Regions from separate parts of the Micromonospora sp. ZG13 genome, predicted to be linked through region 2. Evidence: riboswitches for the same ligand, from Rfam matches in the RefSeq annotation. Region 2 holds a riboswitch; the other holds the start of a gene.
The links. Region 2 has a riboswitch for S-adenosylmethionine ahead of thrC (threonine synthase). Riboswitches for the same ligand answer to the same signal wherever they lie in the genome.
Positions count from the first base shown of each region.

Region 1: linked by a shared signal. The riboswitch ahead of AC5L34_RS25265 (ABC transporter substrate-binding protein) and the one ahead of thrC (threonine synthase) in region 2 are both predicted to bind S-adenosylmethionine.

Region 1 is NZ_JCADBQ010000016.1:93,733-101,505, forward strand. It holds gene AC5L34_RS25245 (serine/threonine-protein kinase) at 1-1,467, opposite strand, end outside; gene AC5L34_RS25250 (sensor histidine kinase) at 1,771-3,291, shown strand; gene AC5L34_RS25255 (MFS transporter) at 3,326-4,564, opposite strand; gene AC5L34_RS25260 (RraA family protein) at 4,835-5,527, shown strand; SAM riboswitch class IV at 5,649-5,760, shown strand; gene AC5L34_RS25265 (ABC transporter substrate-binding protein) at 6,033-6,887, shown strand; gene AC5L34_RS25270 (amino acid ABC transporter permease) at 6,928-7,704, shown strand; gene AC5L34_RS25275 (amino acid ABC transporter ATP-binding protein) at 7,707-7,773, shown strand, end outside.
Region 2 is NZ_JCADBQ010000001.1:691,407-699,179, forward strand. It holds gene AC5L34_RS03350 (GNAT family N-acetyltransferase) at 1-1,016, opposite strand, end outside; gene thrC (threonine synthase) at 1,280-2,566, opposite strand; SAM riboswitch class I at 2,577-2,713, opposite strand; gene AC5L34_RS03360 (DoxX family protein) at 2,845-3,273, opposite strand; gene AC5L34_RS03365 (hypothetical protein) at 3,450-4,199, shown strand; gene AC5L34_RS03370 (hypothetical protein) at 4,270-5,193, opposite strand; gene AC5L34_RS03375 (DUF4232 domain-containing protein) at 5,670-6,230, shown strand; gene AC5L34_RS03380 (ABC transporter permease) at 6,227-7,102, opposite strand; gene AC5L34_RS03385 (alpha/beta fold hydrolase) at 7,099-7,773, opposite strand, start outside.

The sequences.
Region 1 (7,773 bases), on a different contig from region 2:
GGGCACCTCGGTCGTACGACCATCCAACGTGTACCGGAGGCTGACCCTCAGCTCCCCCGCGGCCGTACGGTCGTCGGAGACGACAGCGGACACCGTGCTGGACGTGGGTCCGTACGGGCAGCCCCGGGGGTCGAGTTCGCTCGGGCTGGCCGCCACCCGCCCGACGGAGGGCGCGACGGTGTCCACCGGCGCGGCGCTGGCGCTGGTCGACGCGGTCGGTGCGGCGGGGCCGGGGGCGGAGGTCGCCGGGGCGCCCGTGTCGTCCGGCGCCGCCGTCGTCGCGGTCGGGGGAGGGGCAGTGGCCGTCGGGTCCGGCGTCGGCGTCGCCCCGACCGTCGGGGTGGCCGGCGCGGTGGCCGGGATGGACGGCGCGCCGGTGGGGGCCGCCGGCACGTCGGGTGGTGGGGTCGCGGCGGCGGGCAACGGCTCCTCGCGGCCGGCGTAGCTGAGCCCGGCGCCACCCAGCAGGAGCGCCGCCGCCAGCCCGCCGCCGACCAGCGCCACGCGGGCCCGGCCGGATCGTAGCCACGTCCACCGGCCCGACTCCTCGCCGAACGCGGTGCTGGCCAGGCTGGTGGCCCCGCCCGTGCCGTCCGGGAACGGCAGGAGGGCGGCGAGCAGGGCCGCCCTCCGGGCCAGTTCGCGCAGGCCGCGCTCCTCCCACCGCCGCCCGTACGCCTCGGCCGCCACCTGCTCCAACACAGCTAGGAAGACCTGGGCGGGTTGCGGTCGCTCGGCCGGTTGCTTCGCCATGCCGTGCCGCAGCAGGTCGTGCACCGGAACGGGAGCCGGGTCGGTGGGGATCGGCGCGCGGGCGTGCTGCTGGCGCAGGGTCGGCAGGTCCCGCCCGTCGAAGGGGGGCCGGCCGGTGAGGCACTCATAGAAGGTGGCGGTGGCCGCGTAGATGTCGCAGGCCGGGCTGGCCGGCGCGCCCGTCCACTGCTCGGGCGCCATGTAGCGGGGAGTGCCGGTGACGCTGATCCCCGAGCTCCCGCCCACCGGCATGGCGATGCCGAAGTCGGCCAGCTTGCTGGTGCCCTCGGCGGTGACCAGCACGTTCTCCGGCTTGTAGTCGCGGTGCACGACGCCCCTGGCGTGCGCCGCCCCGAGCCCGGCCAGCGAACCCTTGAGGACGCAGAGCGCCGACTCCGGCGTCGTCGGTCCGTGCGTGCGCAGCATCTGCCGCAGCGACACCCCGTTGACCAGCTCCATGACGATCGCCGCACCGCTGGGCGACTCGACGTACTCGTAGAGGCGGGAGACGTGCGGGTCGTCGATCTCGGCCAGCAGCCGCGCTTCCTCGCGGAACCCGGCACGGAACGTCGGATCGTCGCCGATCCCGCCGGTGAGGTACTTGATCGCGACCGGTGTGCCGGTCGCGTCGTGCACGGCGAGGTCCACCCGGCCGGACGCGCCGGCGCCGAGCTGCCGCACCGGACGGTAGCCGGAGACCTGCCAGCCGCTCACGCGTACACCTCCCCCGCGCCGGGGGCGGTGGGGCCGCCCCCGGTCGCCATTGTGGTCGCGGGAGCCGGCGCGGCCATCGGCGCAACGGCTGCTTCCGGCCCCCGGACGTCCGGGGCGTCCCGGCGGGCGGCGACATGGTCGGTTACGGACACACGCCACTGGTAGCACCCGACGGCAAGCACCCCGCGCCCGCGCCCCGTCGACTGCACTAAGGTGCAGGTCGTGGGCAGCGAGGCGACTCCCGAGGCAACGACCCGTCGTCCGATGACGACCCGCCGGTGGCTCACTGTCCTGTTGCTGACGATGACCGCCATCGTCCTGCTCGGCGGCGGGGCCGGCGCCGCCGCGCTGCGGCACACCGCCGGGGTCTCCAACCATCTCGCCGACCGGGTCGCCCCGGCCCGTACGGCCGTCGGCCAGCTCGACAGCGGCCTGCTCGTCCAGGCGGCGGCCGTACGCGGCCACGTCGTCACCGCCGACCCGCGTTTCGTCGACTCGTACCGGCAGGGCGTCGAGGACGAACGCGCCACCATGTCGCGGCTGCGCGTCCTGCTCGCCGACGAGCCGGAGGCGCTGGGTGACCTGGAGCGGGCGCGGCGGCTGGCCGACCGCTGGCGCACGGAGTTCGCCGAACGCCTGATCGCCTCCCGGCAGGCCGGCGCGACGCCGCAGGAGCTGGCGCCGCTGGTGACCGGGGACGCGCAGACCTTCGCGGCGGTGCGCGCCGAGCTGACCGGGCTGGTCGGTCGCCTGGACGGGATCCGCGACGCCGGCCGGGGCGACCTCGACGCCGCCCGGGCGCTGCGGGACCTGACCTTCGTGGCGATCCTCGCGGCCCTGCTGGTGTGCGGGATCGTCGGCTCCGTGCTGGTGCGTACGCGGGTGCTGCGGCCCCTGGACCGGCTGGGCGCCTCGGTGCGTCAGGTGGCCGGCGGCGACTTCCGGCACCGGCTGCGGCCCGACGGTCCGGCCGACATCGCCCGGCTGACCAGCGACGTGGAGACGATGCGCCGCGCGGTCGTGGAGGCGTGGGAACGCAGCCAGCACGACCGCAACGCCCTGGAACAGCAGGCGGACGAGCTGCGCCGCTCCAACGAGGACCTGGAGCAGTTCGCGTACGTCGCCTCGCACGACCTTCAGGAGCCGCTGCGCAAGGTGGCGTCGTTCTGCCAGATGCTGGAGCGCCGCTACGCCGACCAGCTCGACGACCGGGCCCGGCAGTACATCGGCTTCGCCGTCGACGGGGCGAGCCGCATGCAGGAGCTGATCAACGATCTGCTCACCTTCTCCCGGATCGGCCGGGTCTACGGCGACGAGCGGGAGGTGGACCTGGCCGAGGTGTTCGCGCAGGCCGAGGCGAACCTGTCGCGGGCCGTGGAGGAGTCGGGCGCGACGATCGACCGCGATCCGCTGCCCACCGTACGGGGCGAGCCGACCCTGCTGACCATGCTGTGGCAGAACCTGCTGGGCAACGCGGTCAAGTTCCGCAGCCCGGACCGGGCGCCGCGCATCCGGGTGACCGTGACGGACACCGCGCAGGGCTGGTCCTTCGCCGTCGAGGACAACGGCATCGGCATCGACCCCCGGTACGCGGAGAAGATCTTCGTCATCTTCCAGCGGCTGCACCCCCGGGGCGCGTACCCGGGCACCGGCATCGGGCTGGCGGTCTGCAAGAAGGTCGTCGAGTACCACGGCGGGACGTTGAGCCTGGACGAGGCGTACCGCGACGGGACCCGCTTCGTGTTCACGCTGCCGCGGGTGCCGGCGGCGGTCGTACCCGGGCAGCCGGGCCAGCCGGCCGAGGAGTCGGCGGCCGGGGTCTGAGCCCGCCCCGGCGCGCCGGGCACCGGCCCCGCGATCAGCTCGCCGACCGACCGCCGCCGGCGGCGCGGGTGGCGGCCAGCGCGATCCCGCACGCCGCGACGGCGCTCAGCGGGGCGATCAGGAAGCCGACGGTCACCTCCCCCGCCGCGTCCAGTACCGCGCCGGCCACCGCCGCGCCGCCCGCGCTGCCCACCGAGAACGCCGTCGCCGCCCACGCGAACGCCTCGGCCACCGTGCCGGTGGGAGCCACGTCGTCGATCGCGACGAAGGCGATGGTCAGCAGCGCCGGCAGCGCGAGCCCGCTGACCGCCATCAGGCCCAGCATCGCGGCCGGGGCCGGGGTGAGCAGCAACGGCAGGTAGCCGACGGCGAAGACGCCGACCGCGCGGGGCAGCGTGGCATGCCGGCGCAGCCCGCCGAAGCGTACGTAGAGCAGGCCGCCGACCAGCGCCCCGGTGGCCTGCGCGGCGAGCAACCAGCCCGCCCAGGACCGGGCTCCGGCCGCCTCGGCGTATCCGGTCGCGGCGACGGTCACGCTGCCCACCGCCGCGCCGACCAGCAGCAGCGCGCCGAGGACCAGGCGGAGCCGGCCGGCACGCAGCGGCCCGGCCCAGTGGCGTACGGCCGGCTCGCCCCGCCAGCGACGCACCGCGTCGGTCGTGGCGAACCACGCGGTACCGACGGCCTGCAGGAGCGCGGCGGCGGCCAGACCGCCGGGCGGGCCGGCCAGGCCCACGGCGGCGAGCGTGACCACCGGGCCGAGGATGAAGATCAGCTCCTGGACGGCGATGTCCAGGGTGTACGCGGTCTGCACGCGGTGCGCGGGGAGCAGGTCGCGCCAGAGCACCCGCAGGCACGACTCGAACGGCGGCGCGCCCGCCCCGGCCAGGGCGGCGGCGCACACCGTCACCGGCAGGTTCACGTGCGCGGCGGTGAGGGCGAAGCCGATCGTCGACGCCGTCACGGACAGCCAGAGCACCGGCGGCTGCCGCCAGCGCTGCGCCATCCGGGCGAGCATCGGCTGGCCCACGGCGGTGCCGGCGGTGAACGCGCCGACGAGCAGGCCCGCGACGGTCAGCGTCATCGTCTCGCGGGCGAACACCAGCAGGGCCAGCGGGGCCGCGCCGAGCGGGATCCGGCCGAGCAGGCTGGCCGCCAGGACCCGGGCGGCCCGTGGCGCCCGGAGCACCGCGACGGCGGAGGTGTCGGTGGGGTCGGCGGCGGGTGGCCGGTCGGCGGGCGGTACGACGCCGGTGTGGTCGGGTGTGGGCATGGCGGAACGCTCCCGGAGGTGTGGCGGAGGTGAACGGCGGGCGGCGTGGCACCGGGCCGGTCAGGGAGCGAAGTCGGAGCGGTCGTGCTCGTTGCCGTACAGCGGCAGGTCGGGGGTGATCCAGCGGCCGTAGGCGACGGCGACGGCCTCGATCGGAATCACGTGGACAGTCTAGGTCCGAGCCAGCGGCACCGGATTGGACCTCGCCGCGGCGGCACCCGTGCTCCCTACGATGACGACCCACGCACCACCACGTGCCAGGAGGACGTCATGCGGGAGCGCTTCGCCGAGCTGTCCACGCCGCTGATCGCCGACGCCTGCGTACGCCTCGGCGTGCCCCCGCGCGCGGCGCCGGCCGGGATCCGGGCGGTCGTGCCCGGGCACCGTCTCGTGGGCCGGGTGCTGCCGGTGCGCCACCACGGCAGCGTGGACGTGTTCCTGGAGGCGTACGGCGGCGCCGCCGCCGGTGACGTGCTCGTCATCGACAACGGCGGGCGGACCGACGAGGCGTGCGTCGGGGACCTGGCGGTGCTGGAGGGCGCCGCGGCCGGCGTCGCCGGGCTCGTCGTCTGGGGCCTGCACCGCGACACCCCGGAGCTGGTGGAGATCGGCCTGCCGGTCTTCAGCTACGGCAGCCTGCCGGCGGGGCCGGCCCGGCTCGATCCGAGGGAGCCGGAGACGCTCACCAGTGCCCGGGTCGGGCCGCACCTGGTGACCGCCGACGACCTCGTGGTCGCCGACGACGACGGGGTGCTGTTCCTGCCCGCCGCGCGGGCTGCGGAGCTGTTCGCGGCGGCGGAGCGCATCGGCACCGTCGAACGGCTCCAGGCGCGGCGCATCCGCGCCGGGGAGACGCTGCGGGAGCAGACCGCCTTCGCCGACTACCTGACCCGCCGCGCCGCCGAGCCCGGGCTCACCTTCCGGCAGCACCTGCGCCGCGTCGGCGGGGCGATCGAGGAGTGACCGGGGCGGACGTGGCGGGTGCCGAGGCGACGGGACGGGACGGACGCGCCGTCGGCGGGCGCGTGAGGGTGGTCATAACGGCTGGACGGCCCAGCGTGGCGGGCTGCTAGCCTCGTCGGCAGGTCATGAGCGCCAGCGTCAAGCCCCGGCTCGCTGGCCGGCAACCCTCGTCCGCGCAGGGGTGCCCCGGGTGAAGACCAGGCATCGGAGCGGCTCCGGTGCAAGCGCGGCCTGGTTCCCAGGTCGACACCGACCGAGGAGAGCCATGTCCCTGCGCACCTTCCCCCCACCGGCGGTTCCCGCCGTGGCACCGGCGTCGCCGGCGCTGACGCGGCGCCGCCACATCGACATGATGCGGGTCTGCGCCACCTCCTGTCGCCCCGGCGACGCGCGCTAGGCGCGCCACCCCCTCTTCCCTGAACCATCCCAGCGGTACGCCCATCGGGCGCACCGTCGGCGACGCACGCCCGTGCCCGTCGCCGGAGACACCTCATCGGAGACACCTGTGCGCATCCTCTCGTCCCTCACCCGGGCCGCCGCCCTCGGCGTGGCCGCCGTCCTCGTCGCCACCGCCCTGACCGGCTGCGGCGACGACGCGGCCGACGCGGCCGACAACCCGTACGGCCTGCTCCAGCCGGGCGTGCTGCGCGCCGGCACGCTCACCGACGCCCCGCCGAACGTCTACCTCAAGGACGGAAAGTTCACCGGCTTCGACAACGACCTGCTCGTCGCGGTCGCGGAAAAGGTCGGCCTGAAGGTGGAGTTCGTCGGCACCGACTTCTCCGCCCTGCTGTCGCAGGTCAACAACCGCAAGTTCGACGTCGGCAGCTCCTCGATCACGATCACCGAGGCGCGCAAGAAGACCGTCGACTTCGGCAACGGCTACGACTTCGGCCACTTCGGACTCGACGTGCCGGCCGGCTCGTCGATCACCGGCTTCGACCAGCTCGCCGGCAAGCGGGTGGTGGTCGTGCAGGGCACCGTCCAGGACGACTACGCCACCGGCGAGGGACTCGACCCGGTCCGGGTGCCCGACTACAACGGCGCGATCAACCAGCTCAAGGCCGGAACGGCCGACGCCTGGATCGCCCCGGCCGAGATCGGCGACAAGTCGGCCGCCGACAGCGCCGGCAAGATCACGGTTGCGGCCAAGCTGCTCAGCCCGGCCCCGACGGCGTACGCGGTCGCCAAGGGCAACGACAAGCTGCGCGAGGCGCTGAACAAGGGGCTCGACGAGGTGATCGCCGACGGCACGTGGAGCCGCCTGCAGGCCCAGTACTACCCGGGCCGCCCCATCCCGGCCGACTTCACGCCGGGCAGCGGCACGGTTCCGGTGCCGTCGGCGTCGGCCACCTCCTGAGACGTAGCGACGACGAGCAAGCGGGGCGGTGGGAGAGACGATGGATCCGTTGAGCACCCTGTGGGAGACCTTCTTCGACGCAGACTCCATGCGCGAGGCGCTGCCCGAGATGCTGACGGTGGGGCTGCCCAACACGCTGATCCTGGCGATCTCCGCCGCCCTGCTCGGCTCGGTGCTCGGCATGGCGCTGGCCGTCGCGGGCATCTCGCGTACGCGATGGTTGCGGTGGCCGGCGCGGGTCTACACCGACGTGTTCCGCGGCCTGCCGGCGGCGGCGACGATCCTGCTCATCGGGGTCGGCCTGGCGCCGCTGGGGATGCAGGTGTGGGGGCCCAACCCGTATCCCCTGGGCATCCTGGCCCTGTCGCTGATCGCGGCGGCCTACATCGGCGAGATCTTCCGCTCCGGCATCCAGTCGGTGGAGGCCGCGCAGTTGGAGGGCGCCCGGGCGCTGGGCCTGTCCTGGGGCGAGGCGATGCGCCTGGTGATCGTCCCGCAGGGGATCCGGCGGGTGCTGCCGGCCTGGGTGAACCAGCTCATCGCGCTGATCAAGGACTCCAGCCTGGTCTACTTCCTCGGCCTGCTGGCCAGCCAGCGTGAGCTGTTCCGCATCGGGCAGGACTACGCGGCCAACACCGGCAACCAGTCGGCGCTGCTGCTGGCCGGGCTGTTCTACCTGACGCTGACGGTCCCGCTGACGCACGCCGTCAACTGGATCGACCGGCGGCTGCGGCACGGCCGGCAGGCCACTCCCGGTGACGCCGACGACGACCTCGACCTGGCGCTGCCGGGCGCGGCGGGAGGGAACCAGCGATGAGCATCGACACGACGACCTCGGTGAGCCTGAGCGTCCGCGACGTGCACCTTGCCTTCGGGGCGAACCGGG
Region 2 (7,773 bases):
ATGGTGAGCTGCCAGTCGGTCCAACCGTCGACGGGACGGAACCCGAGTTGCTCGTTGATCCGCACCATGTGGGCGTTCTCGGCCGCGTTGAAGGTGTCGATCGCGCGTACCGCCGGCTCGTGGGCCAGCAGGTGACGCAGGTTCTCGACCTTGGTGAGCAGGCCGAGGCGGTGACCGCGGTGCTCCGGGTCGACGATGGTGATCTGCTGGAACGCGTGCCAGTCGGCCGACGCGCCGACGTCGAGCAGGGTCCAGGCGACCACCCGGCCGGACGCCTCGTGGCGCGCCGCCGTGTGGTAGCGCCGCCGCCCCCGCGCCCGCAGTGCCCGCTCGATGCCGCGGACGCGTTCGACGTCGATCCGCTCCGGTTCCCACTCCACGTCGCCCAGGGGTGCGTCGGTCATCAGCCGGCCGTCCAGGTAGGCGATGTCGGCGACGTACTCCTCGGGGGTGTCCCCCCGCCAGCGCACGACGTCGTAGCCGGCGGCCCGGCCCCGGGCGTCGACCAGCGCGGCGGCCAGGCCGTCGTGGTCGAGCCGGGTGGTGTCGAGCCGGCGGCGGACCTCCGCCAGCGCCGGCCGGGCGCCGGTCGACGCGGCGAAGGCGGCGGCGGCCCCGGAGCGGGCCGGGCCGCCGGGCAGCGCGGAGACCGCCATCGCCAGCACCCGCTTGCGGCCCCGCTCCCGCAGCAGGCGTACGCCGTGCTCGTGCAGCGCACGGCCGACACCGCGACGCCGGCACTGGGGGTGCACCACCACCTCGGCCGTGGCGTTCTCGGTGTTGTCGAGCTGCGGCAGGTCCAGTGCGAGGTAGCCGGCCGGCACGCCGTCGAGCCGGGCCAGCGCCCAGAGCGGCTCGTTGCCCGGCATCGGGTGCCGGATCGCCGCCTCGAAGCGCCGCCGGCAGAAGGGCGGGAAGTCCGGCAGGTCGGCGTCGTTGGCCGCCGCGCCGATCCGGTACGCCTCGTCGACGGCGGCCTGGTCGGCGGCGTCGAGCGGCGCGATCGCGATGCTCATCGGCTCAGGGTGCGCCCCCCGACGACGATCGGGCCAGCGAATTAACGCTGGCCCGATCGGAAGTTGGTCGGGAGGGACGCTCGCACAACGCCTCCGGCGTTGGGTCGCAAGAACTCAAAGTCTCCGGCGAAACGCCCTCCCGCACGGAGCATCTTGCGCCGTCCGGTTCCTGCCGTCAAGTCCTTGTCGGCGCGTTTTCCGCACTCACAGCGAAAACCCAGTTACGCCGCGAATCCCCCGCCCGCCCCGGTAGCCGGGTCGGGTCAGCCGAGGAGGCCGGCGTCGCGGGCGGCTCGCAGCGAGGGCTTGATGCGGTGGGTGGGGCCGACCTGGCCGGCCACCGCGTCGAGGGTCTTGAGGCCCTCGCCGGTGTTGAAGACGACGGTCTCGGCGGTCGGGTCCAGGCGGCCCGACTCGACCAGCTTGCGCAGCACGGCCACGGTCACGCCGCCGGCCGTCTCGGCGAAGACGCCGGTGGTGCGGGCCAGCAGGCGGATTCCGGCGCGGATCTCGTCGTCGTCGACGTACTCCATCCAGCCCCCCGTGCGGCGCACCGCCTCCAGGGCGTAGATGCCGGCGGCCGGGTCGCCGATGTTCAGGGACTTGGCGATGCCGGTCGGCCGGACGGGGGTGATGGTGTCGGTGTCGGCGTGCAGGGCGGTGGCGATCGGGTTGCAGCCGGCCGACTGCGCGCCGAACACCTTCCAGCCGCCCGCCGGCGCCTCGACCAGGCCGATCTCGACCAGCTCGGCGAACGCCTTGTCGATCTTGGTGAGCAGTTCGCCGGACGCCATCGGGATCACCACCTGCGCGGGGATCCGCCAGCCGAGCTGCTCGGCCACCTCGTAGCCGAGCGTCTTCGAGCCCTCGGCGTAGTAGGGGCGCACGTTGACGTTGACGAACGCGGTGTCCTCGAACTCGTCCGTCTCGACCAGCTCGCCGCAGAGCCGGTTCACGTCGTCGTACGAGCCGTCGATGGCGACCAGTTCGCCGCCGTAGACGGCGGTGGTGATGACCTTGCCCTGCTCCAGGTCACCAGGGATGAAGACCACCGACGGCGCGCCGGCCCGGGCCGCGTGCGCGGCGACGGAGTTGGCCAGGTTTCCGGTGGAGGCGCAGGCGTAGCGGCTGAAGCCGAGCGCGCGGGCGGCGGTCAGGGCCACCGAGACGACCCGGTCCTTGAACGAGTGGGTCGGGTTGGCGCTGTCGTCCTTGACCCAGAGCGGGCCGGTGACGCCCAGTTCGGCGGCCAGGTGCGGGGCGGCCACCAGCGGGGTGAAGCCGGGGTCGAGGGTGACCCGGGTGGCCGGGTCCTGCCCGGCGGGCAGCAGCGCCGCGTACCGCCAGATGTTGCGCGGGCCCGCCTCGATCTGCTCCCGGGTGACCGTCGCCAGCGCGGCGGCGTCGTAGTCGACCTCCAGCGGGCCGAAACACTCGTAGCAGGCGTGCTGGGCGGCGAGCGGGTAGCGGGCCGAACAGGCGCGGCAGACCAGGGCGCGGGCGGGGCTGGCGGTGGTGTCGATGCCGGAGGGGGCGAACGTCGACGTCATGTCGAGGGTCCTCTCATCTTTCCCCCGCATCGCACCCTGCGGCGGGGACGGAATTGGCACCTGCCCCGCCGGTCGCTCTGCGGTGAGCGCGCGGGGTGGTTGCCGGGGCGTCGTCGGGCCGTATCCCTCAGCCCCTCTGGATGAGGTATGCAGTTGTGCCGTCGAGTCTAAGCACCGACAACGCCCGGATCGACGTCGGATCCCACGCTGTGAGCGATCCCGCAGCCGCCGTCGATCCGCCGGGCGGGGCCGGCGGAACCCTCCTCGACGGTACGGATTCAGACGGTCACCGAGCGGGAGTCGGCGGGGCGCCGGGCGCGCAGCAGGGTGTCGAGCGCCCACGCGCCGGGACCGAACACGGCGATCAGCAGGAACGACCAGCAGAACAGGACGGCCAGCTCACCACCGTTGCGCAGCGGCAGCAGCGCGTCGGGCTGGTGCACCACGAAGTACGCGTACGCCATCGAGCCGGACGCCAGCAGGGCCGCCGGCCGGGTCAACAGCCCGACGAGGACCAGGCCGCCGCAGACCGCCTGGATCAGCGCGGCCCACCAGCCCGGCCACTCGCCGAGCGGGACCGCCTCGCCGGTGCCCCGGCTGCCGCCGAGGATCCCGAGCAGTGAGGCCAGGCCGTGGCAGAGGAAGAGCAGGCCGACGACGGCACGGAACAGGGACAGGGCCGGGCCACCTATCCGGTCAGTGAGCATCAGGGCACCTCCGATCAGGACGGCAGGACGGCACCAGGATGCCGACAAAGATTCGACCGTGTCGATGAATTCCCTATCCGTGGGAACGCTCCCATGGATAGGGGCGTCCCTGCCGCCTTGCGGGCTGGCGCGGGCCCGTTACGGTGCCGGTCACATCGACGGAAAGGAACGCGCGAATGCGTCGCAAGCTCGTCCCGGTGGTGGCGCTGACCATGGCCTGCCTGCTGGTGGTGACCACCGCCTGCTCCACGGGCAACCGGAAGAAGCGGAACCGGTCCGCCGACCGGCCCGCCGGCACCGCCGTCGAGCGGGACGACGTCGACACCGCCCCGGCGACCGCCCGGGCCACCCCGACCCCCCGCCCCACCGACGACCGGCTCAGCTGCCTGGAGCTGCGCAACACCCGGGTCGGCAGCAGGAAGATCCGCTACCGCGGGTACGCCGCCCCGATCCGCCTCGCCGACGGCCGCTGGTCCGACCCCGACGGCACGAGGGTGGAGTTGCAGCGGCCGTGCGCCGTGGGCGACCTCGACGGCGACGGCGCGGGTGACGCGGTGGGGGTGGTCATGCTCGACGGCGGCGGCACCGGCCGCTTCTTCACCCTCGCCGCCTGGCGCAACGTCAGGGGCGAGCCGGACTACCAGGCCCAGGTCGACCTCGGCGACCGTACGCCGGTGGAGAGCGTCAGCGTGCGCGACGGCAGGGCGACGGTGGTCTACCTGACCCGCCCCGCGGACGGCCCGATGGCGGAACTGAGCATCCGGCGCACCGCCGTCTACCAACTCCGGGGCACGACGCTGGCCGAGCTGCGCCACACCGACGCCCGGGTGACCGACGCGTCCGGCGACGGGGACACCGCCGACTCCGGCACCGCGCCGGACTCCCCCGACTCCCCCACCCGCAAGCGCAGGCCCCGGTCCCGCTGACGTCCCCGCGACCGGGCCGTCCGGGACCCGTCGATCGTTGCCGGCTCCGGCCGGAACGAGCACGCGCGGCTCAGCCCGGGACCGGCCGGTGGGCCGCTGGCCTCGGGAGCTGTACGGATGCGGTCTCCGGGCAATTCTGCTGGCTCACCTCGCCGAGGCAGCCCCACCCCGGGCCCGGGGGGCGTTCGAAGTACTGGACGGGCTGCGACGGGACGGCCTCGGTGGTGAACGTTCCGGTGCCGCCCGGGATGCGTTGCTCGTGGGAACCGGTCGTGTCGGTGTAGGAGGCGACGATGTGCCACTCGCACGTGTGGGTGGACACCTCCGGCTGGATACGGAAGGCCATGTTGGACTGACCGTTGCCCAGCTCGACGACGTTGCGGCGGAAGTACAGCCGGCCCTCCTCCGGCTCGCCCTCGGCCAGGGCGTACGGACCGTGCGGCTCGTCCGTCGGTCCCCCGGTCAGGTCCCACAGCAGGCCCTGCCGGGACTCCGCACCCGCCGGGGGAAGGGTGACGACGGTCTGCGCCGTCGGTACGCGGCACGTGTCCTTGACGGCAGTCATGTTGTTGATCGTGAGCCCGGCGGCGCGGTCGCTGTTCAGGTTCAGGTCGAACGTCTGGGCATGGCCGCGATTCTCGTTGCCGTCCTCCCGCGGGGCCACGTAGGACGCGTGCTCGACCAACCGGCCGCCGAGCGGCTTCAGGAACTCCCACACCTCCGACCTGGCGCCGGTCAGGGCGGTGAGGGCGGCCTGCTCGCCCTCGGTCAGCGGCCGGTCGAGCAGCACGGTGAAGGCCTCGGGCAGGTCCCGGTCGTAGTCGAGGGGAGTGACGGTGGACACGAACGCGGGCTGCTCACGGTCGACCACCTTCTCGGCCTGCCTGTCCGATCGGGCCCGATCGGTGGCCGTCGACCGGTCCAGCAGAAGGTCGGCGTGGTAGGCGAACAGCACGCCGAGCACGACGACGACGGCGACGGCGGTCGCGTACACCGCACGCTGCCTCGGCCGAAGCCCGCGAAACCCGGGCAGGCGTTCATCGGCCAGCACGGCCAGGGCGCTCGGCCCGGGCCGCTGCCCCGGTGCCGGCGCGGGTGGCGGCGCGGCCTGCGAGACGGGTGGCGGCGCGGGCGGGGACGTGGACGGCCGAGCCGGTGGCGCGGGCGACGGCTCGGCGGGCGGCTCAGGCGGCGGCACGGCGGGCGGAGTGGACATACCCGATTCTCACTCACGGGAACCGCAGTCTCACAGACAGCAGTTCGCGCTCCCCGGGTTCCTCACCTGAGGAGAGACCGGTCCCACGCACGGGGCAGCTCGACAGCGCCCATCAGCCGCTCCCCCGGACGGGTGTCCGGGGCCGGCTGAGCACCGGCCGGTGCGATGATCGGGCGATGGCAACCCCCGCGTACCGACCCGCACCGTGTCCGCGCGGCGGAGTTTCCACACCGGCACGGCTGATCGGCGTCACGATGGCCGGCCTCGTCCTGCTCGGCGCCTGCTCCGCGGCCGCACCGCCGTCGGTCGATCCGGCACCGAGCACCATCCCGAGAGCGGGCGCGCCGACACCGGATTCCGGGACCGCCCCCGGCGGGTGCCCGGAGTCCGGCGTCCGGATCAGTTCGCCGGGCTCCAGCGCCGCGATGGGTCTGCGGGCCCTCGGGCTGGAGCTGGTCAACTGCGGCACGGAGCCCTACCCGCTGAACGGTTATCCCGTGCTGCGTCTGCACGACGGCGACGGCAACCCGATACCGGTCCGGGTGGTCGAGGGGGCCAAGGAGATCACGTCGGGCTTCGACGCGCCGCCCCGGCCACTGACCCTGCGGCCCGGCGAACGGGCCGGTGCCGCCGTGCTCTGGCGCAACCTGGTCACCGACCCGACGGTCGTCGCCACCACCGGCGAGCGCCTGGAGGTCGCGCCCGCCGCTGGCCGGCCCGCGCAGGTCGTCGGCCTGGACGGGCCGATCGACCTCGGCAACACGGGCCGGATCGGGGTCAGCGCCTGGAAGAAGGCGGCCGACCCGGCGCCTTAGCTGGTGACGTCCTTTCGGGTGAAGCGCCAGAACGCCAGCCCCCAGAACAGCGTCGCGTAGCTGATCGCGGAGATCGCGCCGCGTACCACGTCGTCGGTCTGCACCGGCGTCGACAGCAGGCCCAGCCAGGCGGTGCTGTAGTGCGTCGGCAGGAACGCGCGCAGCGCGCCCAGCGCGGTGATCTGGTCGAGGATGCTGGAGAGAATCCAGAGCAGCACCGCGCCGCCGACCGCGCCGAGCGCGGCGTCCGTGACCACCGACAGCAGGAACGCCAGGCCGGCCACCACCAGGAGTACGACCGCCAGGTAGCCGAGCACCCCCAGCAGCCGCAGCAGCCCCTCGCCCGGTTCGAGCTGGGCCGCCACGGTGCTGCGCAGCGGCTCCCAGCCGTAGCGCAGCGTGCCGATCAGCAGGGCGGTGCCGGCGAGCAGCAGCAGCGCCAGGGCCGAGTAGACGAGCGCGACCACCAGCTTCACCGTCAGCAGGCGGGCCCGGGGCACCGGCACCGCGAGCAGGTACCGCAGGCTGCCCCAGCTCGCCTCGCTGGCCACCGTGTCGCCGCAGAACAGCGCCACCACCACGACCATCAGGAACGACGCCGAGACGAAGATGGTGAAGAGGGTGAAGTTCAGCCCGCCCGACGTGGCGAACTCCACCAGGCTGCCGAACTCCCCGCGCCCGTTGTCGTCGTCGTCGCCCGTGTCGAACTGGAACGCGATCAGGATGATCAACGGCAGCAGCACCATGAAGCCGAGGGCGAGCTGCGTACGCCGCCGGGAGGCCTGCCGCCGGAACTCGGCGCCGAACGGCAGGGTCGCCGACGGTCGGTAGCCGGCCGCCGCGCCCGCCGTGGGTGACGTGCCCGCCATCATCGGTCCCCGCTTCCCCGAGAGTTCTCGCCCACCAGGGCGAGGAACGCGTCCTCCAGGCGGCGCCGCGGCACCACCCGGTCCACCCCGATGCCGGCCCGGACCAGCTCGGCGACCACCTCACTGCGGGCGGTGCCATTGGTGTCCACCACGAGCTGGCCCTCGCTGTCGGGGAGCACCCGCACCCCGTGCAGGCCGTCGAGCACCGCCCGGGCGGCCTCCGGGTCGGTCACGTCGAACAGCACGCTGGGCGACTCGCCGACGATCTCCTCGACGGGGCCCGAGGCGACGATGCGGCCCTTGTTCACCACCACCGCGTGCGTACAGGTCTGCTCCACCTCGGCCAGCAGGTGGCTGGAGACCAGCACCGCCCGGCCGTCGGTGGCGTAGCGCTGGAGCACCCGGCGCATCTCCGCGATCTGCGGCGGGTCTAGCCCGTCGGTCGGCTCGTCGAGCACGAGCAGTTCGGGCAGGCCCAGCATCGCCTGCGCGATGGCGAGGCGCTGTTTCATGCCGTGGCTGTAGTTCTTGATCCGCCGGCGCACGGAGTCGCCCAGGCCGGCGATCTCCAGGGCCTCCTCGAAGTGCGCGTCCTCGGCCGGCCGCCCGGTGGCCCGCCAGTACGCCTTGAGGTTCTCCAGACCGGACAGGTGCGGCAGGAAGCCCGGCCCCTC